One region of the Bacillus sp. L381 genome, then DNA from elsewhere that is predicted to be linked to it. Evidence: predicted binding sites of a transcription regulator. Region 1 holds the regulator's gene; the other holds the start of a gene.

The links. The regulator LexA, encoded in region 1, represses DNA repair genes until DNA is damaged. The targets are predictions, from matches to a motif close to CGAACATATGTTCG.
Region 2: the regulator LexA is predicted to act here: its motif matches at 9,015-9,028, upstream of uvrB (excinuclease ABC subunit UvrB).

The regions. Positions count from the first base shown of each region.
Region 1 covers NZ_CP127224.1:1,771,950-1,787,376, forward strand. The annotation lists gene QRX25_RS08720 (peptidase G2 autoproteolytic cleavage domain-containing protein) at 1-1,702, opposite strand, end outside; gene QRX25_RS08725 (TM2 domain-containing protein) at 1,988-2,227, shown strand; gene QRX25_RS08730 (dUTP diphosphatase) at 2,399-2,833, shown strand; partial or broken gene QRX25_RS19835 (DUF4177 domain-containing protein) at 2,883-2,965, opposite strand; gene QRX25_RS08735 (poly-gamma-glutamate hydrolase family protein) at 3,163-3,984, shown strand; gene QRX25_RS08740 (DUF8570 family protein) at 4,091-4,240, shown strand; gene QRX25_RS08745 (prohibitin family protein) at 4,227-5,057, shown strand; gene QRX25_RS08750 (YndM family protein) at 5,085-5,534, opposite strand; gene QRX25_RS08755 (hypothetical protein) at 5,689-6,117, shown strand; gene lexA (transcriptional repressor LexA) at 6,449-7,069, opposite strand; gene yneA (cell division suppressor protein YneA) at 7,225-7,536, shown strand; gene QRX25_RS08770 (YneB family resolvase-like protein) at 7,552-8,202, shown strand; gene QRX25_RS08775 (DUF896 domain-containing protein) at 8,271-8,504, shown strand; gene tkt (transketolase) at 8,671-10,674, shown strand; gene sirA (sporulation inhibitor of replication protein SirA) at 10,825-11,271, shown strand; gene QRX25_RS08790 (YneF family protein) at 11,357-11,575, shown strand; gene QRX25_RS08795 (aspartyl-phosphate phosphatase Spo0E family protein) at 11,649-11,822, opposite strand; gene QRX25_RS08800 (cytochrome c biogenesis protein CcdA) at 12,024-12,731, shown strand; gene QRX25_RS08805 (response regulator) at 12,816-13,178, shown strand; gene QRX25_RS08810 (CcdC family protein) at 13,258-13,749, shown strand; gene QRX25_RS08815 (DUF2621 domain-containing protein) at 13,777-14,205, opposite strand; gene QRX25_RS08820 (Hsp20/alpha crystallin family protein) at 14,439-14,810, opposite strand; gene QRX25_RS08825 (small acid-soluble spore protein P) at 14,905-15,051, opposite strand; gene sspO (small acid-soluble spore protein SspO) at 15,081-15,227, opposite strand.
Region 2 covers NZ_CP127224.1:3,305,777-3,321,203, reverse strand. The annotation lists gene ctpB (carboxy-terminal processing protease CtpB) at 1-407, shown strand, start outside; gene swrA (swarming motility protein SwrAA) at 780-1,133, shown strand; gene minJ (cell division topological determinant MinJ) at 1,208-2,398, shown strand; gene QRX25_RS17045 (BslA/BslB family hydrophobin) at 2,442-3,725, opposite strand; gene QRX25_RS17040 (MFS transporter) at 3,887-5,224, opposite strand; gene QRX25_RS17035 (TetR/AcrR family transcriptional regulator) at 5,252-5,821, opposite strand; gene QRX25_RS17030 (PEP/pyruvate-binding domain-containing protein) at 5,893-8,394, opposite strand; gene QRX25_RS17025 (CsbA family protein) at 8,692-8,928, shown strand; gene uvrB (excinuclease ABC subunit UvrB) at 9,104-11,089, shown strand; gene uvrA (excinuclease ABC subunit UvrA) at 11,097-13,970, shown strand; gene QRX25_RS17010 (hypothetical protein) at 14,018-14,257, opposite strand; gene QRX25_RS17005 (magnetosome magnetite crystal formation protein family) at 14,455-14,781, shown strand; gene QRX25_RS17000 (DUF4097 family beta strand repeat-containing protein) at 14,806-15,427, shown strand, end outside.

The DNA of each region.
Region 1 (15,427 bases):
CTCCCGAAGAGCTGATGATCGTATTTCTGTCACCCTTGGCCGTAATATCGCCTGTTCCCGCAATAACGGCGCTTGTCGGGTTAAATGCAAAACCAGAGCTCGTCGCAAGCTGTGCGCCTCCCTTTAAATTGACCGGGATCTGCTCGTAAGTCTGTCCTTTTATAGAAGCGGCAGCGCTGTAACCTTCCGCCTGCACGCCGAGAATGACAGCCTGACTGTTAGGGGACGTAATTCCGACGGAACCGCCGTCTCCGATCATCGTTCCATTCATAATATTTACGTTATATTGCCCTCCGCCAATTGAAATGCCTTTAGGAGAAGACTTGTAAATATCAAAATTTGAAATTTTAACATAATCGGTTTTATTTGATCCGCCGGATATATTGATGTCAACACCGGCTTGTGTAAAGCCGCGTATTTTAATGCCGCTGATCGTAATATTTTGACTGCGGTATTGAAGAGCTACGACAGGATTTCCGCCATAGTCGTATGAAGGATCGCCAATAGCTGTGAATCCGTTTACATTGACATTTTTATAGGCAGAGATGACCAGCGCCCGCGGGGTTACGCCGTCATAGAGAGCGTTGAACACCGGTTCAATCGCGGTGCAATCGGTTAAAGTAACATCATAAGCCGTCGTGCTTTCAGGGTCTGAGGCCTGATGGTGACCGATATGACGAATATCAAAAGAACGTACATCACGATACGACACATGGCCGATAATATGAACATTTTGAGAAGCCGGCCACAGGCTGTGCGCTTTTACTTCAATCCCGCGGATATTTCCGCTCGTATAGTTATTCAAAAGCCACACATGTTTAGAGCCGTCATCAATTTCAATACCGTTTGAATTTGCGCTGCCCTCGGCATGCTCTGTGCCGCGGGGGTTTCCGGAATGGCAGTTGGAAATAAAAATATATTCGCTGTAATGGGTGGTAATGCCGTCGTCTCCGGCGCCGTACGCCACACAGTTATCTATCCATATATAACGGCAGCCGTCTTTTGTCCATTCTGTTTCAGGCAAATGATCGTATGCGGGAGATGTGATATCAATACCATGCAGACCTGCGTTAACTGCTTCAACATTCTTAATCCAGCCGTATTGCACGTTAGCAAACGTTAAACAGCTGGAAAACTGTCCTCCCGGGTTTCTGACTCCGCATTGACGATCCGGATTCCAGTCTAAAGTCATGCCCTCTACAAAAATATTACGGTTTCCATTTTCGTAATCATTGTTAGTTATGACCCATTCATATGCGGGAGCGTCCTCATGGAGTTTAATCACGGTAATCCCTTGTCCCTCACCGGAGATGGTTGTCCACGAAGGGAGTTTTATCCCTTGAACCAAAAATTCTCCTGAGGGAACATTGACTTTGACGCGGCCGTTCCCGATCGCTCTCCGAAAGGCTTCCGTATTGTCCCGGCCGTCAGGGACCGCTCCGTAATCCTCCACATTCACTTCCCGGGTGATTTTATTCATAAGCATTTTGTATTCTGTATCAAGCCGATCTTTTAAAAGTGAGGTGACCATTCCTTCCGCCGTCACCCGGGCATCTGCGATCTCAAGATTATCATCTGTTGCGGAATGCTTAATAAAATTTTGCATCCTTGCTTTGAGATGTTCCAATTCAGAGGAATGGGCAGGGTGAGACTGCAATGCGGCGTTTAAAGACGGATCAGGAAAGTTTTTAAATTGAACCATTCTAAAGACACCTCTTTCTTTTGATATAAGCGCCTGACGCAGAGGACAGAAAATAGCCGCGCGCCTTATGCGCTTATTCATCAAATTCTTTATTCGGAACGAAATTCCTTTTTGCATCTGGGTGAATTTTAAAAAAATGCCAATATTTCAGTGAAAAGAACGGATCTGAAAAAGTTCTGGGAAAACCAGTATAATATATAAAAAATTTTACTCTATATAGAGAAATTGTATTATAATTAGAGCTGTCATATGAAAATGACGAAAAAAGACTCGTAGGAGGACATGATGGTAAGTAAGAAAAGCAGGATTGTGGCTGCAATATTAGCATTTTTTCTAGGCGGTTTCGGCATTCATAAGTTTTATTTAGGAAGAGTCGGACAAGGAATTCTCTATCTTTTGTTTTGCTGGACTTCAATTCCTTCAATTATTGCATTTATTGAATTTATTATTTATCTGTGCGGAAGTGAAGAAGCATTTGATCAAAAGTATAATTTTTATTATTACCAACAGCAATCAAAAGCCTGACAGGTGGATGTCCCCCTCATTTCAGGCTTCTTCTCAATTCTGCATTTTCTTTTCCTCACGGTTAATCTTTCTTCAGCTGCTCTGGCTTCAAAAAGCAACATTAAATGGTATAATGGGGCACGGATTGGTCATAAATACGACTGAAATAGGAAATCAAAAGGAGCAGCGAACATGACTTTACAAATCAAAATTAAATATTCAGATGATACACAAACGAGAATCAGTAAAATTGAACAGGGCGATTGGATTGATCTCCGGGCAGCAGAGGATATAACAATCAAAAAAGATGAATTCAAACTTATTCCGCTGGGAGTTGCGATGGAGCTGCCGGAAGGATACGAGGCCCATGTCGTTCCGCGTTCAAGTACCTATAAGCATTTCGGTATTATTCAGACAAATTCAATGGGTGTCATTGATGAATCCTATAAAGGCGACAATGATTTCTGGTTTTTTCCTGCATACGCACTTCGGGATACCGTCATAGCCAAAGGAGAGCGGATCTGCCAATTCAGAATCATGAAGAAAATGCCTCAAGTGGAGCTGATCGAAGTAGATAAGCTCGGGAACAAGGACCGCGGCGGACTGGGATCAACAGGCACAAAATAAATGAAAAAAGACTGCTCAACGGCAGTCTTTTTTCTATGGAAATAAAAAGTCATATGGCACGTTCAAATATAATTTCGAAATAAGCCGCTGCCCCATATCCGTCATGCTGGGAGCAAATATTTGAACCAGCCGCACTCTTATTTTTATACGGAACAAAGGGAGAAGGTTTCATGTTTATCATGTAAGCATTCCGTCTTTCTGAACGGAAAGACTTTTTTACGTAAAGGATGGAGGTTGCTCTGATGTTTTTATTCTTTAAGATGAACGGAGGTCTTGTCCAAGGTATATAATATTGTGACAAAAGTGTAAATAAAAGAAAGGATGATGTTATGAAAAAAAGGGTTAGAAGAGAAAACCGAGCTGCTGGCAAAGAGGCAGAGCAGAAGAAACCGTCCAAAGTCACCCTGTTCTGCCGTTCGCTTCAAAGGCTGAAGCATTTGTATTGTAACATAAACATACAATTGCCATCAATAACCAAAAAAGGAATTTTAGTTTTAATTTTATCGTTTTTGCTTCTGCCGTTTTTACGGGCTGATGCCGCTTCAGATACTTACGGCAGTTTCGAGGAATTAAAGCTGCATGAGAACCCCTCTGTTTATTCCATTTCAACGAAAGAGCATGACCCTTCTGTTCTCATATTAGCCATACACGGCGGAGGCATAGAGCCGGGGACCAGTGAGTTAGCCAGAGAAATTGCCGAAAACCGGAGCCTGTATTTATTTGAAGGATTAAAATCAGCCGGTAATGCTGATTTGCATTTGACCAGTTCGCATTTTGACGAACCTAGGGCTGTTCAAATGGTGAAAGAGCACTCAAATGTCATTTCTTTGCACGGCTACGGCAGCGTCGATAAAAAGATAAAAATCGGCGGTACAGACAGAGCACGGGCCGAACTTTTGACAGATGTGCTGAAAGGGCATGGGTATCCAGCCGTTTTTCTCGACACAAATGATAAGTATGCAGGCGTCAGTCCGAACAACCTTGCCAATCATTCTTCATCCGGGTTGAGTATTCAAATCGAAATGAGCACCGGCTTCAGAAAATCACTATTTGATACCTTTACGCTGAAAAGCAGAGCGTCCACACAGAACAATACCTTTTACCAATTCACAAAAACGATTTCTGATTTTATCAGTGACAATTATAAATAAGCACGCCGCATTTGGGTGGCGGAGCTTTTTCTTTTGAAATTTATGAAACTTTAAGTTCTTAAGATCGTATACATAACTGACAGGGTGAAAGAAAAGAGGTGGGCAAATGAAAGTGATGATCGGGTCTATCATTCTTCTTGTCATTATCGGGTTCGGTTTATGGCTGATGCTGAGTCCTATCTTTAAACAAGTGGGAAGCAAAGCCAAAAAATTTAAAAAGTCATGGGAGGAAGAAGACCAGCATGAGCGAAAATAAGCGGAGAAACACAAAAAAAATACTCGGCGGTGTGATAATAGGCGCAGCCCTTTTGATTGCGGGCGTTACAGCGTCACTTTTCATTGAAAAAATACCGAATGGTTATGTCGGGGTTGTATATTCACCGAACGGCGGGGTAAAATCCGAAACATTGGACCAAGGCTGGCACTTAGTCGGTCTATTTAATAAAGTAACGGAATATCCGGTGCGTATGCAGACAGTGAATAATGAAAATATAAAAGTGGCAACTTCAGACGGTAAAAATATTGAAATGGATATTGCTTATAACTATGTCGTTCAGCCTGACAAAGTAGTGGATCTGTTTAACAAATTCGGGGCGGTAGACGTTGAAACGATTGAAAATACATATTTAAAAACAAGGCTGTGGGACGCGGCGCGAAAATCAATCAGCAAATACTCGGTTATTGACACATACGGGCAAAAATCTGCGGAAGCCGCTGCAGATGTTCAAAAAAGATTTGCTGATGATATGAAGAATCTCGGATTTTTAATTGATGATCTGACGCTTGGCGTACCGAAGCCGGATAAAGCCACACAGGAAGCCATTGATGCAAGGGTGAAGTCTTCACAGGAGCTTGAACGGACACAAACTGAAATTAAAATAGCCGAAGCCGAAGCGAAAAAGAAAAAAATTGAAGCGGAAGGGATCGCTGATTATAACGAAATTATAAAAAAATCAATGTCTGATGAAATGATCAAATATAAATGGATTGAAAAATGGGACGGAAAAACGCCGAAAGCGACAGGCACAGACTCACTGCTGCAGCTGCCGCTGGACGATCAGAAGCAAAAATAAAAAGAAAAGGAGGCGAATGCCTCCTTTTTATGTTTTTTCCTGAGGATCCTTTTCCGGCATTAACTCTTCAGACGCCTCGGTTTGATAGCTCAATAGCGTGCTGTCTGTCTCTGTTGTGGCCGGATAATCTTCAGGAAGCACATATTGCTGCAAATACCGGTGAAAAAATGCCTCAAAAACAGTAAGGCAAAGTGCAGAAATAACCGATGCCGCGGCAGGAGAAACATTAAAACCGCCAATGTTCATAAGGAATATCCATAATATAATGAATGAAATTCCGAAATCAGCTGCAGCAGCTGTGAAATTGCTTGTTCTCGGCAGAATCATGTAATCGCCCGCAAAATAAGTGATCAAACTCAAGATCAATGTAATAAACAGAACGTTTAAAAAAGTTACTTGGTACATAAGATCCAGAACAATGTACAGCAAAGCAAGTGTGAGCGCTGTTTTAGAAGCGAAAGCAATTACGTGTTTCATTTGAACCACCTTCGTTATTTCGTTTAGTCTTCATTGTAGGCAATCCAAAAATTTTTAAACTGGTATATTGTGGTTATAAAGTATGCGATTTAATAAAATATGGATAGACGTCATTGTATTCACAAGTTAAAATATGTAAAAAGGGGGATGCAAATTGAAAAGGTGCTGGATATGTATTGCTGTTTTTTTATTATGTTTTTGCGGAATACACTCAGCCAAAGCGGCTACCACTGAATTCGGATCAAAAACGAGCTTCACATTAGAGGGAAATGCAAAAGAGTTTTATATTGAAAATCCGGGGACTGTATCAGCTGACGATTACTTTTTAGGATACAAGTTCACCATAATGAACAACTCTTCATGCGGTTTAAACATGAAACTCCAGCGGATGGCGCTGAACGGAAATTTTTATACATTAAGTTCTAAAAGCTACAGCGGCAGCTGGTTAAACCTCAGTGCACAGGATAAAAAATCAATTGACCCGTATCACAAATACAGGATTCTGATTGAAAGCTCTTCAAACATCTGTGAACCTGTCTATATTAAAGGGTTATACGGCGTCGAATATTATCATTTTGATTAAAAATAGATACCCGCTAAAAAGAAGCGGGATTTTTTACGCATATTCGATACACATTGTACTATGTACTAAATATTCATATATAGATTTGATCCGCCCGCCCAAAATAAAGATGACATAAACAAATTCAGCCCGAAAATTATATAAAAAGTTTCTTTAGGGAAACATTATTTGTTGACTTCAAAAGTCAGATGTCGGATAATAAGAATGTAAGCATGATGTAAGTTTTTCCTCCTTAGCGGGTTCGTTTCCAAGCCAGGGCGAACCTGCTCTTTTTTATGCAAAAGAAAAACCCCTATGTGAGGGGTTTTACGATAAATAAAGTTTAATAGAATTAATGGACGGCTCTGAATACGCCGATGACTTTCCCTAAAATGCTTACGTTTTGCAGGATAATCGGTTCCATCGTCGGATTTTCCGGCTGCAGCCGCACATAATTGTCCTCTTTATAGAAGCGCTTGACCGTCGCTTCATCATCTTCGGTCATAGCCACCACGATTTCCCCGTTATTAGCCGTGTTCTGCTGTTTGACAATGACATAATCTTTGTCAAAAATGCCGGCGTCAATCATACTTTCTCCCATGATTTCTAACATAAATACATGTTCGCCCGGAGGAACCATCCGGTCAGGAAGCGGAAAATACTCATCGATATTTTCAACAGCCGTAATCGGAATACCCGCCGTCACTTTCCCGATTACCGGAACATTTACGACCTGGCTTTTCGGAATTTGAACTTCTTCTTCATCCAATACCTCAATGGCCCTCGGTTTAGTAGGGTCCCGTCTGATCAGGCCTTTTGTCTCCAGCCGTGCCAAATGTCCGTGCACGGTTGAACTGGAAGCCAGTCCTACTGCTTCTCCTATCTCTCTTACAGAAGGCGGATATCCTTTCGTTTTTACCTCTTCTTTAATAAAACGCAGGATATCAAGCTGCCTTTTTGATAGCTTCGTCATATTTCGCACCTCAAAACGTCGATTTTAAGTAGATTATAGCATGATTTTCCTGACAGTACAAACATAGGTTCGAAAAAACGATTGACAGAAACGTTTGTTCGTATATACTGAAAGATATAAAAAGCGAACAAACATTCTTATCGGAGGTTGTATAAATGGCGAAGGAATCTATCATATTTGTCGGACTGTTTACTGCGATTTTAAGTGCCGCTATTTTACTTGTTTCATGTGCGGGGAATGATCAGACGCTCAGCCAATATGTTAAAATAAAGGTTCAGGACGGCGATACTCTCTGGTCACTTGCGGATCATGTAGCAGAAAAGAAAAATATTAATAAGGAAGAGTTCATTGAGTGGGTGACGGAGAATAATCATCTCCAAACTGCTGATATAAAGCCCGGAGACGAACTTATTCTTCCGGTTAAGAAGAAGCATCCGGCCGTATATCAGCTGGCCATTGTCAATTAGAGAGGAAAGAGAGAAATGAAGGCGCTCATTTATGCCAGGGTTAGCACAAACAAAGAACAGCAGCAAACGTCTTTAAAAAGACAGGAAGAGGAGCTTAGTGAGATCGCTGCGGCAAACGGCATGGAAGTCGTAAAAGTCATTTCTGAGAAAGCCAGCGGTTACGAAATGGACCGCGACGGAGTATTTGAAATGCTTGATGATATTAAAAAATCACATATTGACGCGATATTGGTGCAGGACGAAACAAGGCTGGGAAGAGGAAACGCCAAGATCGCGCTTTTGCATTGTATTTACAGGGAAAACGTAAAAATATATACGATGGCTCATAAGGGCGAGCTGGAGCTTTCCGAAGCTGATACGATGGTACTCGAAATCGTCAGTATTGTAGAGGAATATCAAAGAAAAATTCACAATATGAAGATACGGCGGGGAATGAAAAGAGCCGTAAAAAACGGTTATAAACCTGAACGGAATCTGAAAAACAGGCATGAAAACAGCGGCAAAGAAAAAAAAGAGGTTCCGGTTTCGGAAATTGTCAGGCTGAGAGCCAACAAGCTCACCTTTGCAGAAATCGCAGCCACCTTAAGAGGATTTGGCTATGATGTGTCCAAAGCCACGGTTCACCGGCGTTTTCAGGAATATACCGCAGACAGCGAAGGCAGCTGACGTGCATCAGTTGTAAAAACGATTACGTTTTAGTAGTATATAATCAACACGCACCAAAGGAGCTTATTATGATTTCTAAAGAAAAAATCGCGAGAATAAACGAATTGGCTCAAAAAGCTAAATCAAACACGATAACGGATGAGGAAAAAGCCGAACAGCAAAAGCTTCGCCAAGAGTATTTGAAAGGATTCCGTTCTTCAATGAAAAATACGCTTAAGAGCGTAAAAGTTATTGATCCGGAAGGTAATGATGTCACTCCTGAAAAATTAAAAAGGGAACAACAGAAAAATAATCTTCATTAAACAGAAAGAATACGGCAATACGTATTCTTTTTTCGTATATACTAATATCAGACTGTGCTTTACGACAATTTTCAACAAGTTTATCTCAAATTTAAGCTGAAAGAGTTGAGAAAAAGTCATCATCGCTTTATGATGAAAAGGTACAACAATAAGGAAGGGGATTATAATGGATACAATTGAAAAGAAATCAGTTGCCACCATACGTACACTGTCTATAGACGCAATTGAAAAAGCTAATTCCGGACACCCGGGCATGCCGATGGGAGCCGCTCCGATGGCTTACACGCTGTGGACGAAATTTATGAATGTGAATCCGCAGAATCCAGGCTGGTTTAACCGCGACCGTTTTGTTTTATCAGCAGGACACGGTTCAATGCTTTTATACAGCATGCTGCATTTAAGCGGATATGAACTCAGCATTGATGATCTGAAACAGTTCCGTCAATGGGGCAGCAAAACACCGGGGCATCCGGAGTTCGGGCATACAGCAGGAGTAGACGCAACAACCGGGCCTCTCGGACAGGGTATCGCGATGGCAGTGGGAATGGCAATCGCAGAACGCCATCTGGCTGAAACATATAACCGTGATTCATTCAACGTAGTTGATCATTATACATACAGTATTTGCGGAGACGGCGATTTGATGGAAGGCATTTCTTCTGAAGCAGCTTCTCTAGCAGGCCATCTGGAATTAGGCCGCCTGATCGTATTATACGATTCTAATGATATTTCCTTAGACGGTGATTTAGACCGTTCTTTCTCTGAAAATGTAAAACAGCGTTTTGAAGCAATGAACTGGGAAGTCCTTTATGTTGAGGACGGAAACAACATCGCTGAATTGACGGCTGCAATTGAAAAAGCGCGCCAGAATGATAAAAAACCGACTTTAATTGAAGTGAAGACCACAATCGGTTTCGGTTCTCCAAACCGCGCGGGTACATCTGGCGTTCACGGCGCTCCATTAGGACAAGAAGAGAGCAAGCTGACGAAAGAAGCGTACGCTTGGACATTTGAAGAAGATTTTTATGTTCCGGAAGAAGTATACGCGCATTTCAACCAAGCTGTAAAAGAAGCCGGCTCGAAAAAAGAACAGGAATGGAATGAACTGTTCGCGGCTTATCAAGAAAAATATCCTGAGCTTGCTGAACAGCTGTCACTCGGCATCAAAGGCGAGCTTCCGAAAGATTGGGATCAGGAAGTTCCCGTTTATGAAAAAGGCAGCAGTCTTGCTTCCCGCGCATCTTCAGGTGAGGTGCTGAACGGCATCGCTAAGAAAATTCCTTTCTTTGTCGGGGGATCTGCTGACCTTGCGGGTTCAAACAAAACGACAATCAAAAATGCAGGAGACTTCACAGCCAAAGACTACGCCGGGAAAAACTTCTGGTTCGGGGTCCGTGAATTCGCGATGGGCGCTGCTTTAAACGGAATGGCGCTTCACGGCGGCCTCCGCGTATTCGGCGGCACATTCTTTGTGTTCTCTGACTATTTAAGACCTGCTATTCGTCTGGCGTCATTAATGGGGCTGCCTGTCACTTATGTATTTACGCATGACAGTATTGCCGTAGGAGAAGACGGACCGACTCACGAACCGATTGAGCAGCTTGCTTCTTTACGCGCACTTCCTAACCTTTCTGTGATCAGACCTGCTGACGGAAATGAAACCGCAGCTGCGTGGAAGCTTGCCGTTCAAAGCCAGGATCACCCGACAGCTCTTGTATTGACACGCCAAAACCTGCCGACAATTGATCAGCAGCCTGAAGAAGCGTATGCCGGAGTGGAAAAAGGGGCTTATATCGTTTCCAAAGCACAAACGGATTCACCGGACGCACTTCTTTTAGCGACGGGTTCTGAAGTCGGACTCGCGATTGAAGCTCAGGCGAAGCTTGCTGAAGAAAACGTTCACGTATCTGTAGTCAGCATGCCGAGCTGGGACCGCTTCGAAAAACAATCGGCTGAGTACAAAAACAGCGTACTTCCTCCGAACGTAACGAAACGTCTTGCGATTGAAATGGGATCAAGCTTCGGATGGGGCAAATTTACCGGTCTTGAAGGAGACGTTCTCGCAATTGACCGTTTCGGCGCTTCAGCTCCGGGAGAAACAATTATGAAAGAATACGGGTTCACTGCAGAAAACGTGGCTGGCCGCGTGAAAAAACTGCTAAACAAATAAGAAGACAAAAGAGGATGAGTCAAATCATCCTCTTTTTCCTGTTTATACGACAAAAATAGAAGTGGCGCCGTAACAGTAATAGACAATTCTTTCTTTTCTCCTTTTGTATAATAGAAAGCAATAAGAAGCGCTGTAAAAGGGGATGAGGAAATGGAACGTCATTACTATACACACCTGATTAAGGATGAGTTTGCGAACCACTACTTCGGACGGGAAACCGCTATGTTTGAATTGTTTCGAGACTATCATTGGACAAATCTGACACCCCAAGAATATCAAATGACAAAAAAGCAAGTTCAATATATAACAGAGCCGATTCCGGTAATACATATGCATCAGCATCTCCAGCTTCATTTAAACCGTATGAGTTACAGCCGTTTGGATTCAATTTACCGGCTTACACTGCCCCGTGAAAAGGGCCGCGCCACCTTCATGATGAAAGACAGCTTAATTGAGATTGCGGCTTCGGGAGATTATGAGGCGGAAACGATTTTCTTTGAGATTCTGCGTAAAATCAGCCCCTGTTTTCTTGCGATGGATTTTAAGACAAGGCGCTACGGGTGGTTAAATCCGGTCAGAGAAAGAAATTTTGTCTAAAATCGAGGAAAAAGAGATGTAAATGTTGTATAATAGCCTTTGGTTTAGTACACTTTAAACTAGACAACATGAAGGAGGAAATAAAATGACTTTATGGGTTGGCATCCTAGTGGGCGTTGTCGCATTGCTCATAGGTGTTGCACTCGGGTTTTTTATTGCTCGTAAATATATGATGAGCTATTTGAAAAAGAATCCGCCTATTAATGAACAAATGTTACGCATGATGATGATGCAAATGGGAATGAAACCTTCTCAAAAGAAAATTAATCAAATGATGAAAGCCATGAATAATCAAGCGAAATAATACGTAAAGATTATGATATAGAGATACATGGTTATAAAAATAAAAAACCCGGAGAGGGTTTTTTATTTTGGCGTCATGTTTCACCCCAACTGCCGGTGTGCAGTTCCTTTTGATATTGTATGAGAAGGTGGTCAAGCTCCTGGCTGAGTTCTATCGTAATGTTTGATGTCATTCCGTTTGACATGACGATTTTAAGCAGCTCTGCCCGTTTTTTTTCAATTTCATTTAATAGATGCTCTCTAATCACAGGGATATATCCTTTCATACATAAATCTTTCACCTGAGTTTCTATTATTATATCCACATTTATACTGTTTTTCAAATAAGAAGGATTATAATATCTTGATGTCAAATTAAATTATATAAGCTTTTTCTATAAAAAGTAATCCTTCTCAGGAAAGTGTTAAAAAAATGAAATGATTTTGTCATAACTTGAAAGGAGTGTGTCATCGTGAGTTTTAATTACTTTCTGACATTCGGGGCAGGGTTTCTGTCTTTCATTTCTCCATGCTGTCTGCCGCTGTATCCCGCTTTTTTGTCGTACATAACTGGTGTCAGCATGGACGAGGTTAAAACAGAAAAGGTGATGCTGCAAAAGCGGGGACTCATGCATACACTTTGTTTTTTGCTCGGTTTCTCCGTGATTTTTATTGCATTGGGGTACGGAACCTCGTTTATCGGCAGTTTTTTTACCCATTATCATGAAGCGATCCGCCAGTTCGGCGCTATTATGCTGATCCTTTTCGGGCTGATTACTGCCGGAGTGTTTCAGCCGAAATTCATGATGAAAGAGCGGCGCATTCACTTTAAGCACAGGCCGGAGGGGTTTATCGGGTCCGTTCTGATCGGTCTTGCGTTTGCAGCCGGCTGGTCGCCGTGCAGCGGGCCTATTTTAGGAGCCGTTTTTTCGCTGGCCGGTACAAATCCTTCTTCAGCAGTACCATATATGTTTTTATATGTTCTCGGATTTGCGATTCCTTTTCTTGTCCTTTCATTTTTTATTACCAGAATGAATTGGATTCGTAAGCACCAGCTGCTTATCATGAGAACCGGGGGCATCCTTATGATTGTCATTGGAATTATGCTGTTTTTTAACTGGATGAGCTATATCCTGATCGTTCTGTCAAATCTTTTCGGAGGGTTTAAGGGGCTGTAACGGAATGATAACTTTTGAACTATTATATACCCTTTCGTTTTTGGTACAATAAGACTAGTTAATGTTAAATATGTGGAGGGGAATATGACACGAGTTTTAGTTGTAGATGACGCCAAGTTCATGAGGGTGAAAATCAGAGAAATTCTGGAATCGGCGAATTACATAGTGGCCGGAGAAGCGGCTGACGGCGAGGAAGCCCTGGCGGTATATCAAAAAATACGTCCCGACCTGGTGACAATGGATATTACCATGCCGGTCAAAAATGGTATACAGGCGCTGCAGGATATTTTAGCTTTTGACCCGAAAGCCCATGTCATCATGTGCACCGCCATGCGGCAGCAGCGGATTGTTCTGGAAGCGATTGAATTAGGCGCTAAAGACTTTATCGTTAAACCGTTTGAAGCTTCTAAAGTGCTGGAGGCCGTAGGCAGGGTAACGGGAACGTAAACGTGTTTTCTTTTCAAATTGGTTTTTTTTATGTTTTTGGAGTATAGTATATAGTATCAAACTCCGTGCAAGCAAAGGAATGATAAAGATGATGATTATAATTTCATCCGTTATTGCAGCGGTTATGGCAATTTGCGTGATGATCGTCAGGATTAAATCCTCCGACAAGCCCGCTTCTCCTAAAAAAATAATTCTCCCGCCGATTTTTATGAGTACGGGAGCGCTTATGTTTCTTTTTCCGATCTTCAGAGTGACGGGCGAAGAATTTTTGGAGGCCATTACGCTGGGCGTGATCTTCTCTATTTTTCTGATAAAAACATCTAAATTTGAGATTAAAAATAATGAAATTTATTTAAAACGGTCAAAAGCATTTGTATTTATCCTGATTGGTCTGCTGGTTATCAGAATCGCTATGAAATCCATTTTGAGCACGACGATTGATTATGGAGCTTTAAGCGGAATGTTTTGGATTCTGGCGTTCGGAATGATTGTCCCGTGGCGCATCGCGATGTTTATGTCGTACCGCAAACTTTCCAATGAACTGAAGACCGCTGATATTCAGATGAATTAAAACCTTTCCGTCCGCCGGAAAGGTTTTTTATTTGAGCAGGGTTTGATAAGGCGTAAGATCAATCTGTTTTTCGCGGAGATGCTTTTTTAAAAATTGATGATCCCGCTTAGGAGTAGCCAGAATGTAACCCCTGATGATTAAATCCAGGTTGATTCGTTCAGCTTCCTCCTGTAAGGAAAGTTCACCGATTTTTCCGGCGATTTTAGCTTTGGCTACATCCCGAAAGAGCTCCGGTACGGGGGCGACCAATTCATCCAAAAACGCCTTGTCATCCGCATTCCATAAGTGTCTGCTTTTTTCAATATAATAGTCCTGCCAATCCAGTTCTGACCGGCCGTCTTCTTTCGGTAAGCGCTTTAAAAATTTTCGGAACATAAAAAATCCGCCGATGGACAGCAATCCGATCATCACGACGACCCAAAATAAAATTAACCACATAAACCAGCCTTCAAGCATTGTTCCACCACCTCCTCACTTTAACCATATTGTAAACGAAGACATAATAGAAGAACACATGAAAAAAAGAATAGAAAAAATGATAGATGTCCAGTCAATCCGGTTGCTAGAACATATTCTATCGTATAGTGATTCTGCTATTTGGCCATGGGAGTTTCACTTTGAGGGTATATGACTGATATGAACGGACAAAAAAGCTGCTTTCATTGAGGGATGAAAGCGGCTTTTTTATGTTAAAGAGGAAATTGAAAGGAAAAAGAGGCAGGGGTCTCATTTGGCTCCTTGTTCATGGAGACGGTCAGAATATGGTTTGTGAAATCAGTGAAAATATGTTTGTCATTCAGATAAAAAGGAAGCATCATTTGTTTGTTTAACGTCCGTTCAAGCGTTTTAACAGAGAGCATGAATTCATGTCCCGAAAGAGTGACGGTCATCGCTTGCACCGGCTTTAGCGCCGTCAGGTCAGCTTCAATAATATATTGACGGCTTGTTTCATATAGATCGATCGGCAGCGACTCGTCATGCCAAGCATACGGATCCTCGTAAAACTGCCGCAGCCATTCCTCGATATCATCAAATTCTTCAGCGTTTTTTGAATGATTCATGGAAGCATCCCTCCATATTAAAAAGACTTGCTATAACGTATGCAGACACTTTGAATGGGTGAATGGCACAAAAAAACAGACACCAAGGTCTGTTTTACATATCGTGGCTTGTATTATGTTTTTGTCTTGTATGGTTGCGGTTTTTCACTTTTTTGCTTCCGCTTAGCGGTTCCGGCTGCCCGGGATTATGGCCCTTCGGAGCATTTTTATGCATATCTTTGCTCGTGTTTTTATTTGTCATGTTAAAGCCTCCTTTTTAAGGTGTGACGGCTATTGGTTTGTTTTTCTTTTTTTATTGTTCTGCCGTTCTTCTTCCGTCAGGACAAGCTGGTCATTTTCTATATAACCCGCGCCTTTGCCTTGGCTTTTCGCGTCATTCATGCCGTTTATTACATGATTGGCTTTCCGTTTTACCATGATCATCACCTCAACATTAATATGGCTCTTTGCAGCCCGTTGTATGAGGTGTAAAATAGGACAAAATTTACCGAAAATCACGATGATAAGACGATCTTATTGTATTTAATAAAAACATTGATATTTACTTATGTATGATTTTATACTAAGATGAAATTGTGAGAAAATTGTGATGCAATGTGAACATTCATCTAAAGAAC
Region 2 (15,427 bases), 1.5 Mb from region 1:
GCAGCAATATTAAATTGACGCTGTACAAATGGCTGACACCGAAAGGCAATTGGATTCACAAAAAAGGCATTACCCCGACAATCGCCGTAAGCCAGCCGGATTATTTTGCAGCGGGGCCGCTTCAGCTGAAACAGCCGCTTCAGCCTGATATGAACAGTGCGGATGTCAAACACGCCCAAATCCTGCTGAAAGGCTTGGGCTTCGACCCGGGCAGGGCGGACGGCTATTTCAGCAAAACAATGAAAAAAGCCGTTCTGGCGTTTCAAGACCGGAACAAGCTTGATAAAACAGCTGTCATTGACAAAAAAACAGCGGAAAAAATGAATCAGCTGATGAACGAGAAGAAATCTGACGAAAAAAATGATTTACAGCTGCAAATGGCGTTAAAATCATTATTTGTAAAATAAATGAAAAGGAGGCGTTTTTTTCGCCTCCTGTTTCTTTTGTCCTTCATCAAAAATGAACCAAAAGATATATAATTATGACGTTTTTGACAAGATATTAAAAAAATTTTCACATTTAAACATTTATAAAGGACAAACATTACCCGATATTTATAGGGAAGAGAGACTTTATGCCGAGTTAATATGTATTCAAAATGAAACTTTTGAAAGTTGCCTCAGTCAGTTTTAGTTCTTACAATAAAAGAAGGTTCTAATAGAGAACAGTTTTAGTCTGGCAGCTGCATTTCAGTATTGAAAGCAGAAGTGTTTGCGGCGCTTCAGCACGGCAGCTGTAATCACCCGTGCTTATCTGGATAAAAAAATGGGGGTTCACAATTGAAGAGGGCAAGTATTGTGCGTGAAAAAAAATATTATGAATTAGTGGAACAACTAAAAGACAGAACAAAAGACGTCACATTTTCATCAACAAAAGCACTAAGTCTTCTCATGCTGTTCAGCAGATACCTGGTCAATTACACAAATGTTGAATGCGTTCACGAAATCAATGAAGAGTGTGCAAAGCATTATTTCACTTACTTAATGAAAAACCATAAACGCTTAGGAATCAATCTGACGGATATTAAGCGGTCTATGCTTCTGATCAGCGGCGTGATCGAGGTGGAAGTCGACCACTATCTGAAAGATTTCTCTCTCTCAAATGTAACACTGTGGATGACGGAAGAGAGATAGACGTTTGAGATATTCAAGCCAATGATTATTTGGTAGAATAGAATTAAAATGTTTGGCTTGAGGCGGTGAAAGCAGTGTCTGTTCAATGGGGAATTGAACTTCTGAAAAGTATCGGTCTGTTTTTTTTGCACCCGATGTTTTGGTTTTTTATCATCATAAGTCTCGCATGCGGATATTTGCGGATTAAACGTGAACGCCATACGTTTCATACAAAAATCGCGGATATGTATGACGAGCTTATCTTTACATACATAAAAGGGCTTATACCGGGGATTCTTCTCTCCATATTATTTTTTGGACTGGGAATTTCGATTCCATTCGGCCTTCTCGGCATCATTGCGGCCGTGACGGCTTTGGCTTCGCTGACGTTCCGTATGAATTGGCTGTCATCAGCTTATATTGTCAGCGCCGGTATGTTCATTGTGTTTGTCCTTCAATATACCCACACAGTGCCGTTCGCGGATCGGTTTCCGCAGGCATTCGGCGTGAATTGGGCGTCAGCGGCCGTGTTCATGGGCCTTTTGATCATTACGGAGGGAGCGGCAGCTTACCGTTCAGCGCATGAAAAAACATCTCCGGCGCTTGTCGTCAGCAGCAGAGGTCTGCCCATCGGCCGTCAATTGGCGAATCGCGCATGGCTGCTTCCGCTTTTCTTATTGGTTCCGGGCAGCGGGCTTGAAACACACCTTTCTTGGTGGCCTGTCTTTACCGTGCCGGGCGGCTCTTTCCATTTGATCTGGATTCCTTATATCGCGGGCTTCGGACAGCGTGTGCAGGGATCCCTTCCGGAGGTCAGCATAAGGATAACGGCGAAACGTGTTATGTATCTCGGAATGATCGTTACCGCATTCGGGGCAGCGGCCCTTTGGTGGACTCCGCTTGCCGGTGCTGCCGTTTGTATCGCGGTGCTCGGACGCCTGTTTTTATCATTGAGACAGCGGTTGAACGATAATGCGGCTCCGTTTTATTTCTCTAAGCGGGATCAGGGCCTAATGGTGCTCGGTATCATTCCGAATACGCCCGCGGAAGATCTTAATCTGAAGATCGGTGAGATTATTACGAAAGTAAACGGCATACCCGTGAAGCATGTATCGGATTTTTATGAAGCACTTCAAAAAAACCGCGCATTTGTAAAAATGGAGATCATCGGCCTGAACGGTGAGATCCGGTTTGATCAGCGCGCGTCCTATGAAGGCGAACATCATGAATTAGGTATTTTATTCGTGCAGGATGAACATGAGCAAGAAGAAATGACAGCATTATAAAAAAACCCCGGTGCCGTTAAAAACACGGCGGCCGGGCTTTTTTTTACGGCCGGATTACAATGTCAGCCGGATACAATTCTGAGGTAATGGTGCCGACGACGGTATCGGACGCCGTGTCGATGACGGAAATCAGATTACTGAAAAAGTTCGTGACGAAGATACGTGTTCCGTCAGTATCCGGTTTGGCGCCGTACGGATACTGACCGACAGGAATAACCGCGGTGATCGTGTTTGCAGCTGTATTGAGCACAGATACGGTGCCGCTGCTTGAATTTAAAATATACACTTTCGCTCCGTCAGGCGTTATCGTGACACCGAGCGGATTCATCTCCGTATTGACGGTATCAATGAGGGTGTTTTTGCTGGTATCAATAATGGAGAGATTGTTGCTGTTAAGGTTTGTAATATAAGCCTTGCTTCCGTCCGGCGAAAAGACGAGATCAGAAGGAGAACTGTACGGCAGAATAATGGTTGCCGTCACTGTATTGTCTGCCGTGCGGATGATGGAAACGGTGTTGGTATTGGTATTCAGCACATATACAAGCTGTCCGTTCGGCGATACGGCGATGCCTGTCGGCAGAAGGCCGACGGGAATGACTGAGATGACGGTATTGGTTTGTGTGTTGATCACATAAACATTGCTGCTTTGCTGGTTGGTGACGTATATAAAGTTTCCGTTTGGCGAAGCTGCGATTTTATAAGGAGACGCGCCTGTCGGAATTCTCTTGACCTCGCTGCTTGTCTCGGTTGAGATAACGGATACGCTGTTTTCTCCCGAATTACATACGTACAGAAATCTGCCGTCGGGCGTTATTGTGATGCCAAGCGGCGCAGCCCCAACCGGAATGACATTGGAAACTGTGCCGGTGATTCTGTTGATGGTGCCGACATGGTTGCTCAAATAGTTGGTCACATATGCAAAAGCTGCCGGATTCACAGTGAGATCAGCGGAGGCCGGCAGCAGAGAACCGATGATCAGCACCGTATTTTCTGCGGAAAAGGTATACGTGCCTGCCGCCGGGAGTGTTTTGTTTTTCAGCACAAGCGTGAACTGGGCAAGTCCGAGAAGATCGAGCGTCAATGGCAACGTGACTTTTCTGCCGCCTTCTGATATTTGTGAAGAAGTTAAATTGTTGTTGTTGATGGTGTCATTCGTCGTTGCGGTAAACCCTTCAGGCAGCCGGAATACGACTCCGCCTAACGAGAGCACGGAATTCGGCGAATAGGTAAGAACGAGATCTGACGCAGTTCCTTCTGTGCTGTTTTGAACGGCACTGACTGTAAGAGACGGCGCCAGCGGCCTAACTTGGTCTGAACTCTTAGCCATTTACATTCCCCTTTTCTCTTTTAACTAAAAGATTCTCATAGAGCAAACGGCATTGCGATACTCTATGCATCGGGGGAGTGGGGTGACACTTTGAAAGAGAAAATTAAGAAGAAAAACTAGAAAAGGTTCCGGAAAGCAGATGCTTACGGAACCTTTTTCGTTTACGCCGAATGGCTTTTTTTCGTATGAACGGTTTCCCCGGACTTAATTCCAAGTGATACGAACAAGCCGATCACAGAAACGCCGATTAATATGATAAACAGAATATGAAATCCGGAGATTAAACCGATCAGTGCTGAAGAAATAATGCTTCCGAAATAACGGAAGGTGGAAAAAATCCCGGACGCGATGCCGGACATGCCCGGTTCTACCGTCGCAAGAGAAGACACCTGCATGCTCGTCAGCCCCGCCCCGGATGCGATGCCGCCCACAATAAGCGATGCCATAAGGAACGGGACGGAATGGGAATAAACCAAAAGCAGAAATAATAGATTGGCTCCGGCCATCAGCATGAAGGACAGAAAAATCATTCTTCGCGCGCCCCATTTATGATGCAGCTGAGCCCCGCCCCAGTTGCTGGCGGACATAAAAATCGAAAAGACGGACAGCGCCATGCCGCTGTGCGACGTATTCATGCTGAAGTGGCCGGTCATAAAGAGCGGCATAATCAATAGCACCGCGTACATCATTAGATTGCTTAACAGAACCGACAGATTGGCGCTTGTAAATGTTGAGCTTTTAAACAGGTCAAAATCAATAATCGGATGTTTCGTGCGCAGCTCCCGCCTGAAAAATAACGGAACAAATACAAGAATGAGCAGCGCGTATACCCAATAGCCCGTAGAGCTTTCGTTTTTCGTCAGAAGAATAATAGATACAATGCTGCCGGCAAGCAAAACGGATCCGATGATATCAAGCGGCGCGTCAGAAGTTTCTTCTTTATATTTAGGAAACATCATCAATGCCGTCCCGAGTGCGATCGCAAGAAACGGAATATTGACCCAAAAGATAGAATGCCAGCTGAAGCTCTCGATTAGAAGAGAGCCGATAAACGGGCCGAGAGCCGCGCCCAGTCCGGCACCGAGGCCGAAAAAACCGAATACTTTCGGAAGCCGTTTTTCAGACACGACATGGCGGATGATGGCGATGCTGTTTGGTGTAAGCAAAGCGCCGCCGGCGGCCTGAAGCGCCCGGAAGAAAATCAATAAGAAAAGACTTGGCGAGAGGGCGCACCCCAATGATGCGATAAGAAAAAGGCCGACGCCCCATAAATACATTTTTTTGTTCCCGTACATATCACCGAGCTTGCCGGCAATGGGCTGTGTCACGGCCATCACGATTAAATACACCGTCACTACCCATGTGATGCTGGCAATTGATTCGCTGAATGAGCGGGAAATGGATGAAAGGGCGACTGCGATCATCGTAGAATTGATGGGAACGAGTATGGCTCCCAGCAAAAGCGAAACGATCAGCGCCCATTCTTTCTTTGAACCCATCCTTCATCCTCCTAGGAGCCGGAAAAATTACCGGCTGACGATTCCTTTGATAAAAATCTCAGTGCTGTGTTTCAGCATCGTTTCCTCAGAAAGAGTAATGACCCTTTTCCCCAGCTGCAGACGGTGCATAAAATAACCGAAGACCATCGTCATAAAGACGTCTGCATTTGCTTCTTCACTGCCGGGGCTTATGATGTTTTTCTTGGTCAGCTCCTTAAAGTAAACGATTAAATATTTTTTCACAGATTGCGGATATACGATGATATCCTGCAGGACGTCTTCGAATAGTTCCGGTTCGCGCAGGCAAATACGGAACACCTCTTTTTTTTGTTCCAATTGCTGCAAAAGGGCCGTGGCGAAATGAAGAAGATCCTCATACAGATCGCCTTCCGCCTTGGCGATCATGTTTTCCGGTGCGGGCGTCTGCTGCTCAATCATTGCTTTCATTAGTCCTTGTTTGTTTTTAAAATTACGGAAAATCGTTGCTTCGCTTACATTCGCTTTTTCTGCGATTTCCTTTGTTGTCGCGGCGCGGTATCCTTTTTGGATAATAAGATTCATCGCAGCGTCAAGAATTCTCTTGTTCGTCGTTCTCAACATGTTTCACCTCGCGAAAATACTGGCAGGACAAGTATACACCCGCCCTGCCCGTCAATAAAGAGGGAAACCTAGCATGAAGCGCGTTTGACAATCGTAATCTTGCCGTTTGTGCCGTCTACCGAGACGATATCTCCGTCGTTGAGCCTGTCAGTCGCTGCGCGAGTGCCGAGAACGGCGGGAAGCCCGTATTCTCTTGCGATGATGGCCGCGTGTGACAGGATGCCGCCCGTGTCCGTAATGACGGCTTTTGCGTCTTGAAACAGACTGGTCCAAAGCGGTGTCGTCATTTTGCAGACAAGCACATCTCCTGATGAAAAACGGGAAAATTCACTTGCGTCACGAATGACTTTCACCGGGCCGCTTGCGATTCCGCTTGAAGCCGCAAGTCCGTAAATATGATGTTCAGTGTTTTTTTCATCTTCTGTGATGGAACCGGTAATCTGCTCAGCCGCTTGCAGCTGTTCTGGAGTCGGAGTGCCGAGATAAGCGGGCGCTTCAAGAAGCTGATATTGCTGGAACAGCTGTTTACGTTCAGCCGCTTTTTCCTGCATCGGAACAGGCGACGCCAGCGCTTTCTCGACTTCATCGCTGTATAAGTACCACATATCCTCCCGGTCATCGATCACGCCTTGTTTTTGTAGGAGCTCGCCGATTTTCAAAAGGCAAAGGCGTGCTTTGGCGTCCAGCATCGCATCAATATAAAAATGGTGATCATCTTTGATGACGGATGAAGACAGCGTCCACTGATAATAGCGGTCAAACCTCTCCCTGAAGCCGTCATCTTCGATTTTCTCCATGAAGGCGGCGTAAAGCTGTTTTCGTTTTTCTATCGTTTTATGAAACTCACTGTCAAAATCGTAGCCGTTCCGGACATAGTTCTGAATGTTAGCCAATGCGAAATAAGGATTTTCCGCCCACGTTTCTTCGATCAGATCGTGGCTTTTCACGGATCTCCAGCCGTATTCCTGTAAAAATTCACCGACTTGTTCAAGAAAGCGCTTTCCTTCATTTGATTGCAGAAGCGTCTGATGAAGCTCACCGGCAGGAGAAACCGTAAAGACGCGCCGCAGCTCAGGACTGTCCTTTACTTGTCCGGAAAGAAGCCAAAGCTGTCTGTCTGTTTCTAATGATTTATTCATGACACCCGCCAGCATTTCGTACAGAAGGGAGGTGTTTTCTTTCTCAATCTGTCCGTACATCGATTCCAGCATCATGTTTAACGCAACCTGCGGAAAGACAATATTGAAATGTTCTTCGTATCCTTTTAAATAGAAGTCTTGCAGGTTCCGGAAAGCATCGAGGGCAGTCTCCGGTGTATGGTTTGTATGCGCCAGTTCGTCCAGCTTTTGATAAAAAGGCAGAAAGGTTTCATGAATAATATCGTACATGCGATCAGCCAAGATGGGAAATAGCGCTTCTAACTGTTCTGCGGGCGGTTCGTCGTCCGTCTTATGCTGTCTGGAAAAAACACGGCCTTGATGAAGCTTGACACGCTCGATTTCGATGCCCATTACAGGGAATGTCTTTGTGCTCTCTTTGAGGCCGTATTCTAAAGCCGGCACAATAAGCGAGGCGAATAACGGGCTGACGGGGCCTTCTATATTGGACTCCATATTAAGCCAAAAATCTTTCTGATCCCGGGACGTCATGATAAAATCCCGTTCTTCGTCCGCCGCTTTCTGATCCTGCACGATGGTTGTAATCGGTCTGGCCTGAAGCAGATACAGCTTATTTTCGGCAAATCCGAATTCAAGATCCACGGGATAACCGTACAGTTCTTCGGTCTTTATCGTCAGCATGGCAAGCTCTTTGATGTTCTCGTCATCAAGGCAGAAGCGGTTTCTCATGTCAGCGGACGTCTCTTTTTCCGTCACGCCTTCCTCTTGAGAAACGATATACATTTCTTTTAAGCCGATTTCTTTGTCAATCTGAAATGTGCCTTTATTGACGATAAATGTATCGGGCGTCACGCTTCCGGAAACGATTGCTTCTCCGAGACCGTAGCTCGCGCTGATCATCAGTTCTCCGTCATCGTGTGTGACCGGGTTGCGGCTGAAAATGACTCCCGAAACCTCAGAATTGATCAGCCCTTGCACGACAACACCCATTAACGGTTCTGCGGTATCGTTGTTCATTTTCTCTTTATAGCCGCTGACCCGCGCCGAGAAGAAGGAAGCCCAGCATTCTTTCACTTTTCCGAGAAATTCTTCTTCTGTTTTGATATTTAAATAGGTTTCGTACTGGCCCGCGAAAGAAGCGCCTTCAAGATCTTCGGACGCGGATGAGGAACGTACGGCGACAGAGGCGTATGATTCTCTCAATTCATAAAATGATGCGGCCAGCTCATCCCGGAGCTCTTTTGAAAACGTGCCGTTCATAATGGCGCGCTCCATCTGTGCCTCTTCTGCTTGAAGCCGATTGTCTTCTATAAAACGTGTCAGAGCGTTCGTCTGAATGACAAAACCGTCGGGAACGGGCAGGCCGTTTTTCGTCAGTTTAATCAGGTTCATTCCTTTTGCTCCTGCTGAGCGGCTCGATTCTTCCGCTTTTTGAAATCGTACTGAATACATGCGTGATGCCCCCTTTTTCTTCATCCAAGAAAATGATAGTGAACACTATCATTACATTTTAAAGAGGGAGGAAGAAACTGTCAAAGACACAAAGACCTAATCGTTCTCCGCCTTTCGGCTGAAGAAAGGCAATTTGATTCATTTCGTTAACGGTTCAATGGATTTGCTTTTACATTTTTTCTGACAGATGATTGAAGAATGCTGAAAAAGGGTATTGTGATAGCAGGGGAACGATTGTCCGATTCTTCATTTTTTACTATAATCAGATGAGATGAAGAATTCCCGAGGAGGGTTTTTGTGATTACAAAAGCCGTTTTTGCATTATGTTTCCCTTTTATGCTGGTCGTCCTTTTTACGAGAGTCACTTTTAACCACTATGTGGCGATCGCTCTCACAGCCGCGCTGCTTTTCGCATCCTATTTAAAAGGCTACACCGAAACGTATTTTATCGTTGGATTGGATGTCGTCTCTCTGGTAGCCGGCGGGCTGTACATGGCTAAAAAAGAAGCAGACAAAAAGAAAGACAATGCCTGACATGGTGAATATGAAATAGAATGCCTGCTTTTACGCCATAAAAGCAGGTTTTTTATACAAAAATTGACTTGGTAAAAATAAACCATCGAACTTTAGTTCGTATTTTTAGTGATTTTGCCCGTCATTGTGTTACTATATCAATAGGAAGATTTCGTAAAGAAACGGAGGCTTTTTTGTGAAAGATCGTTTTGAGTTAGTCTCGAAATATCAGCCCCAGGGAGATCAGCCGCAAGCGATTGAGAAGCTTGTCAAAGGCATACAGGAAGGCAGAAAACACCAGACTCTCCTGGGAGCGACAGGGACGGGCAAAACCTTTACCGTGTCCAATTTGATTAAAGAAGTCAACAAGCCGACACTGGTCATTGCCCATAACAAAACCCTTGCCGGACAGCTGTACAGCGAGTTTAAGGAGTTTTTTCCGAACAACGCTGTCGAATACTTTGTCAGCTACTACGATTACTATCAGCCGGAGGCGTATGTGCCTCAGACGGATACATTTATAGAGAAAGACGCAAGCATTAACGATGAAATTGATAAACTGAGACACTCCGCGACATCCTCACTGTTTGAACGAAGAGATGTCATTATTATCGCGAGTGTATCATGCATATACGGTCTCGGTTCGCCTGAAGAATACCGGGAAATGGTCGTGTCGCTCAGACCGGAAATGGAGATTGAGCGAAATGAGCTGCTGAGAAAGCTTGTGGATATCCAGTATGCCCGCAATGATATCGACTTTCAGCGGGGGACGTTCCGCGTGCGCGGAGACGTTGTGGAAATCTTCCCGGCTTCCCGTGACGAACATTGTATCAGAGTGGAATTTTTCGGTGATGAAATTGAGCGGATCAGAGAGGTTGACGCTTTGACCGGAGAAATTCTCGGCGACCGCGATCATGTCGCGATTTTCCCGGCTTCCCACTTCGTCACACGGGCAGAAAAGATGGAAAAAGCGATTCTGAATATTGAACAGGAGCTTGAGGAGCGCTTAAAAGTCATGCGCGAAAACGGCAAGCTTCTGGAAGCCCAGCGTCTTGAGCAGCGCACGAGATATGATCTTGAAATGATGCGGGAAATGGGTTTCTGCTCGGGGATCGAGAACTATTCAAGACACTTGACGCTCCGTCCTCCGGGCTCCACGCCGTATACGCTGCTTGATTATTTTCCGGACGATTTTATGATTGTCGTTGATGAATCACACGTGACGATTCCGCAGGTGCGCGGCATGTTCAACGGTGACCAGGCAAGAAAACAGGTGCTTGTCGATCACGGGTTCCGCCTGCCGTCAGCGCTTGACAACCGTCCGCTCCGATTTGAGGAATTTGAAAAGCACATGCACAATATCGTGTACGTGTCGGCTACCCCGGGGCCGTATGAAATTGAGCATACGCCGGAAATGATCGAGCAGATCATCAGGCCGACGGGACTTCTCGACCCTCTCATTGATGTCCGTCCGATCGAAGGGCAGATTGATGATCTGATCGGTGAGATTCAGGCGAGGGTTGAACGGAATGAACGCGTGCTCGTGACGACTTTAACGAAAAAAATGTCAGAGGACCTGACCGATTATCTGAAGGAAATCGGCATCAAGGTCAATTATCTTCATTCCGAGATTAAGACGCTTGAACGGATTGAAATCATCCGTGACCTCCGCCTCGGGAAACATGATGTGTTAATCGGCATCAATCTGCTGAGGGAAGGGCTTGATATTCCGGAAGTGTCACTTGTCGCCATTCTGGATGCGGATAAAGAAGGCTTCCTCCGTTCCGAGCGTTCGCTGATTCAGACGATCGGACGGGCGGCCCGGAACGCAGAGGGCCGCGTCATCATGTATGCCGATAAAATCACGCGTTCGATGGAAATTGCGATTAATGAAACGAAGCGCCGGAGGGAACAGCAGGAGCGCTTTAACGAAATCCACGGCATTACGCCGCAAACGATCAATAAGGAAATCCGCGATGTGATCCGCGCGACGCAGGCCGCTGAGGATAAAGAAGAATATAAAACAAAAGCCGCGCCTAAGCTGGCGAAGATGACGAAGAAAGAACGCGAAAAAGTCGTTGAGCAAATGGAGCACGAAATGAAAGAAGCGGCCAGAGCGCTTGATTTCGAGCGGGCGGCAGAGCTTCGTGATTTACTGTTAGAGCTAAAAGCGGAAGGATGATGAACACATGGCAATTGACCGGATTGAGGTGAAAGGGGCAAGGGCGCATAATTTAAAAAACATTGATGTAACGATTCCGCGGGATCAGCTCGTCGTCGTGACGGGTCTGTCCGGATCGGGAAAATCATCCCTTGCTTTTGACACCATTTACGCGGAAGGACAGAGGCGGTATGTTGAATCGCTTTCCGCCTATGCGCGCCAATTTTTAGGGCAGATGGATAAGCCGGACGTTGATGCGATCGAAGGGCTTTCTCCGGCCATCAGCATTGACCAGAAAACGACAAGCCGCAATCCGCGGTCAACTGTCGGAACTGTAACGGAGATTTATGATTATCTCCGGCTCTTATACGCGAGAGTCGGGAAGCCGCACTGCCCGGAGCACGGCATCGAAATTACGTCTCAAACGATTGAACAGATGGTTGACCGTATTCTTGAATATCCGGAGCGGACGAAGCTTCAAGTGCTCGCGCCGATTATCTCCGGCAGAAAAGGCGCCCATGTCAAAGTGCTTGACCAAATCAGAAAGCAAGGTTACGTAAGAGTCCGGATTGACGGAGAAATGGCCGAGCTTTCCGATGAGATCGAACTTGAAAAAAATAAAAAGCATTCCATTGAAGTAGTCATTGACCGGATTGTCGTCAAGGAAGGCGTTGCCGCCCGGCTTTCCGACTCACTGGAAACCGCGCTCCGCTTAGGAGAAGGCCGAGTCATGATTGATGTCATCGGCCAGGAAGAGCTGATGTTCAGCGAGCATCACGCCTGTCCGATGTGCGGTTTTTCAATCGGTGAGCTTGAGCCCCGGCTGTTTTCGTTTAACAGCCCGTTCGGCGCCTGTCCGACATGCGACGGTCTTGGCTTGAAGCTGGAAGTGGATCCTGAACTCGTCATTCCAAATCCTGAGCTGTCATTAAAGGAACACGCCATAGCCCCGTGGACGCCGATCAGTTCACAATATTATCCGCAGCTGCTTCAGGCGGTCTGCACACATTACGGCATTGATATGGAGACTCCGGTCAAAGACCTGCCGAATCATCAGCTTGATAAAGTGCTTTACGGCAGCGGCAATGAACGGATCTACTTTAAATACGAGAATGATTTCGGGCAAGTGCGGGAAAATGAAATTGAGTTTGAAGGTGTGCTGCGCAATATTGAGAGACGGTATAAAGAGACAAGCTCCGATTATATCCGTGAACAGATGGAGCAGTACATGTCACAGAAGCCGTGCCCGACGTGCAAAGGCTACCGGCTGAAGAAAGAAGCGCTGGCCGTTTTGGTCAACGGACGCCACATCGGAACCATTACCGAGCTTTCCGTCGGCGATGCGCTGGAATTTTTCAAAAACCTGACGCTGTCTGAGAAAGATATGCAGATTGCCGATTTAATTTTAAGAGAAATTGTGGAGCGGCTCAGTTTCTTAGATAAAGTCGGTCTTGATTATCTGACGCTTAGCCGGGCGGCGGGGACGCTGTCAGGCGGAGAAGCCCAGCGTATCAGGCTTGCGACGCAGATCGGCTCCCGTTTGTCAGGCGTCCTGTACATTCTGGATGAGCCGTCCATCGGCCTTCACCAGCGTGACAATGACCGTCTGATCAGCGCGCTGAAAAACATGAGAGATCTCGGCAACACACTGATCGTCGTTGAGCATGATGAAGATACGATGATGGCTGCCGATTATTTGATAGACATCGGTCCCGGAGCCGGCATTCACGGCGGCCGTGTCATATCCGCGGGCACGCCTGAAGAAGTGATGAATGATGCGGACTCTCTGACCGGACGTTATTTATCAGGGGCTCAATTCATCCCGATGCCTCCGGAGAGAAGAAAACCTGACGGCCGATTCATTGAAATCAAAGGCGCTTCAGAAAACAACTTGAAAAAAGCGAACGCCAAATTCCCGCTCGGCACTTTTACGGCGGTGACAGGTGTGTCCGGTTCCGGAAAAAGCACGCTTGTGAATGAAATTCTGCATAAGGCGCTTGCGCAAAAACTTCATAAAGCCAAAGCGAAACCGGGAAGCCATAAAGAGATCAAAGGCCTCGATCATCTTGATAAGGTGATCGACATCGATCAGGCGCCGATCGGCCGGACACCGAGATCAAATCCGGCAACTTACACGGGAGTATTTGATGATATCCGCGATGTGTTCGCGCAGACAAATGAAGCGAAGGTGCGAGGCTACAAAAAAGGCCGATTCAGCTTTAATGTAAAAGGCGGGCGCTGTGAAGCCTGCCGCGGTGACGGCATTATCAAAATTGAGATGCATTTCCTTCCCGACGTGTACGTCCCGTGCGAAGTGTGCCACGGCAAACGTTACAACCGGGAGACGCTTGAGGTCACATACAAAGGAAAAAGCATTTCTGACGTTCTGGATATGACGGTGGAAGATGCTCTGTCTTTCTTTGAAAATATCCCGAAAATCAAACGCAAGCTTCAAACACTTGCCGATGTCGGACTCGGGTATGTGACGCTCGGCCAGCCGGCGACGACGCTGTCAGGCGGAGAAGCGCAGCGCGTGAAGCTTGCTTCCGAACTGCATAAGCGCTCCACCGGACGGACGCTGTATATTTTGGATGAACCGACGACAGGCCTTCACGTCGATGATATCGCACGGCTTTTGGTCGTGCTTCAAAGACTCGTTGATAACGGAGATACCGTTTTGGTCATTGAACACAATCTCGATATCATAAAAACGGCGGACTACATCGTAGATCTGGGACCTGAAGGCGGCGCGGGCGGCGGCACGATCGTAGCCTCAGGGACACCCGAAGAAGTTGTCGAAGTGAAAGAATCATATACGGGCCGCTATCTGAAACCAGTAATGGAACGTGATAAAAAACGGATGAAAACATTGCTGGCCGAAAAAGAAACGGCAGCCACGTAATAGATCAATAAAAACAGCCCAAAACGTATCGGTTTTGGGCTGTTTTGTTACAGGCTTTTTTTCTGTCGGGGAAGCTGTTTGCTTAAATGCATTAAGTCCTGCAGAATATGGGTGCTGCTGCTGTCCAGCAGCACTTTTATATATTGAATATCATGGGAAATGGGAAGTGGGGCTGCCTTGATCTGTTCCAATTCAGCCAGCATTTCACTGTTCATTCTTTTCTGTTCGCGAATTAATTTTCGCAGACTTTCTTCCGTCACTTGGTCGTTTCCGGGATCTTTCTCCATTGTATGTCCTCCTTGCATACGGTCAGGCTTTGTTACATATTGTAATGGGTTCGGGGAAAAGATTCTATAGTGAGATCCCGGAAATCCAAAATTATGTATAACGAATCATGTCCTTAGCATGAAAATGAAACCCGCCCATTTGTCATACGTATGTATAAGGAAGGGTTTTTTACATGACAGCACAGGGAGTGTTTTTATTGAATCGAAACCAAGCGATTATCGCATCAATCTGTTATTTCAGTGTATTTCTCGCGCCGCTCATTCTTCCGATTGTGGCTTACTTTGTCGTCGATGAAAAAGAGACGAAGCGGCATGCCATGCGCGCCCTGATTTCTCACATCATTCCGTTTGCGGGATTGTTGATTGTGATCGCCGGCGTTGTCGGCGGAGTGATTACGGCTCAGGGGGAGAGTATGGTTCCGTTTTTTGTTATGATAACAGGAGCTGCTGTTTATTTTCTGATCCTCATCGCAATGGTCATTTGGAATATCGTGCAGGGAATTAAGGTATTACGCCAGGTGTAAGAAAAGTCGGGGGAGGAGTTTTGTATGAAGCAGGAAAAAGAACGGATTTTAAAGCTTGTGGAAGAAGGCAGGCTGACGGCGCAGGAAGCCCTGACGCTCATTGAAAAACTGGATCATGAATATAAAGAAAAAGAAGAACAGATCACCGCATTATCAACAGAAGTCCAGGAACCCGCGGAAGATTTCGAAAGCGGGACAAAAGGAAGCCAAAAACCGTCGATCGGGGCTAAGCTGTTCGATTGGATTGATTCGGCCGTCAAAAAAGTGAAGGAAGCGGATCTCGATCTGAATTTCGGCCATGCACACGAAGTCCAGCATATTTTTCAATTTAAAGACAGTGAATTCTCGGCCATTGATATGCAGATCGCAAACGGCAGCGTCAATATCGTGCCGTGGGCGGATGAAGATATCAGAGCCGAATGCCAGGCGAAAGTGTACCGGGCGGACAGTCAGGAGGCGGCACGCACCGCATTTCTTCAGCACATTGAATGTGAAGTGAAGGGCAATAAGTTTTTTGTCCGCACGGAAAAGAAAACGATGAAAACCAATGTGACGCTTTATGTTCCTCAGAAAGAGTACGATAAGATAAGAGTGAAGCTGTTTAACGGACCGATCAGAGGGGAACATTTACATGTAAAAGAATTCT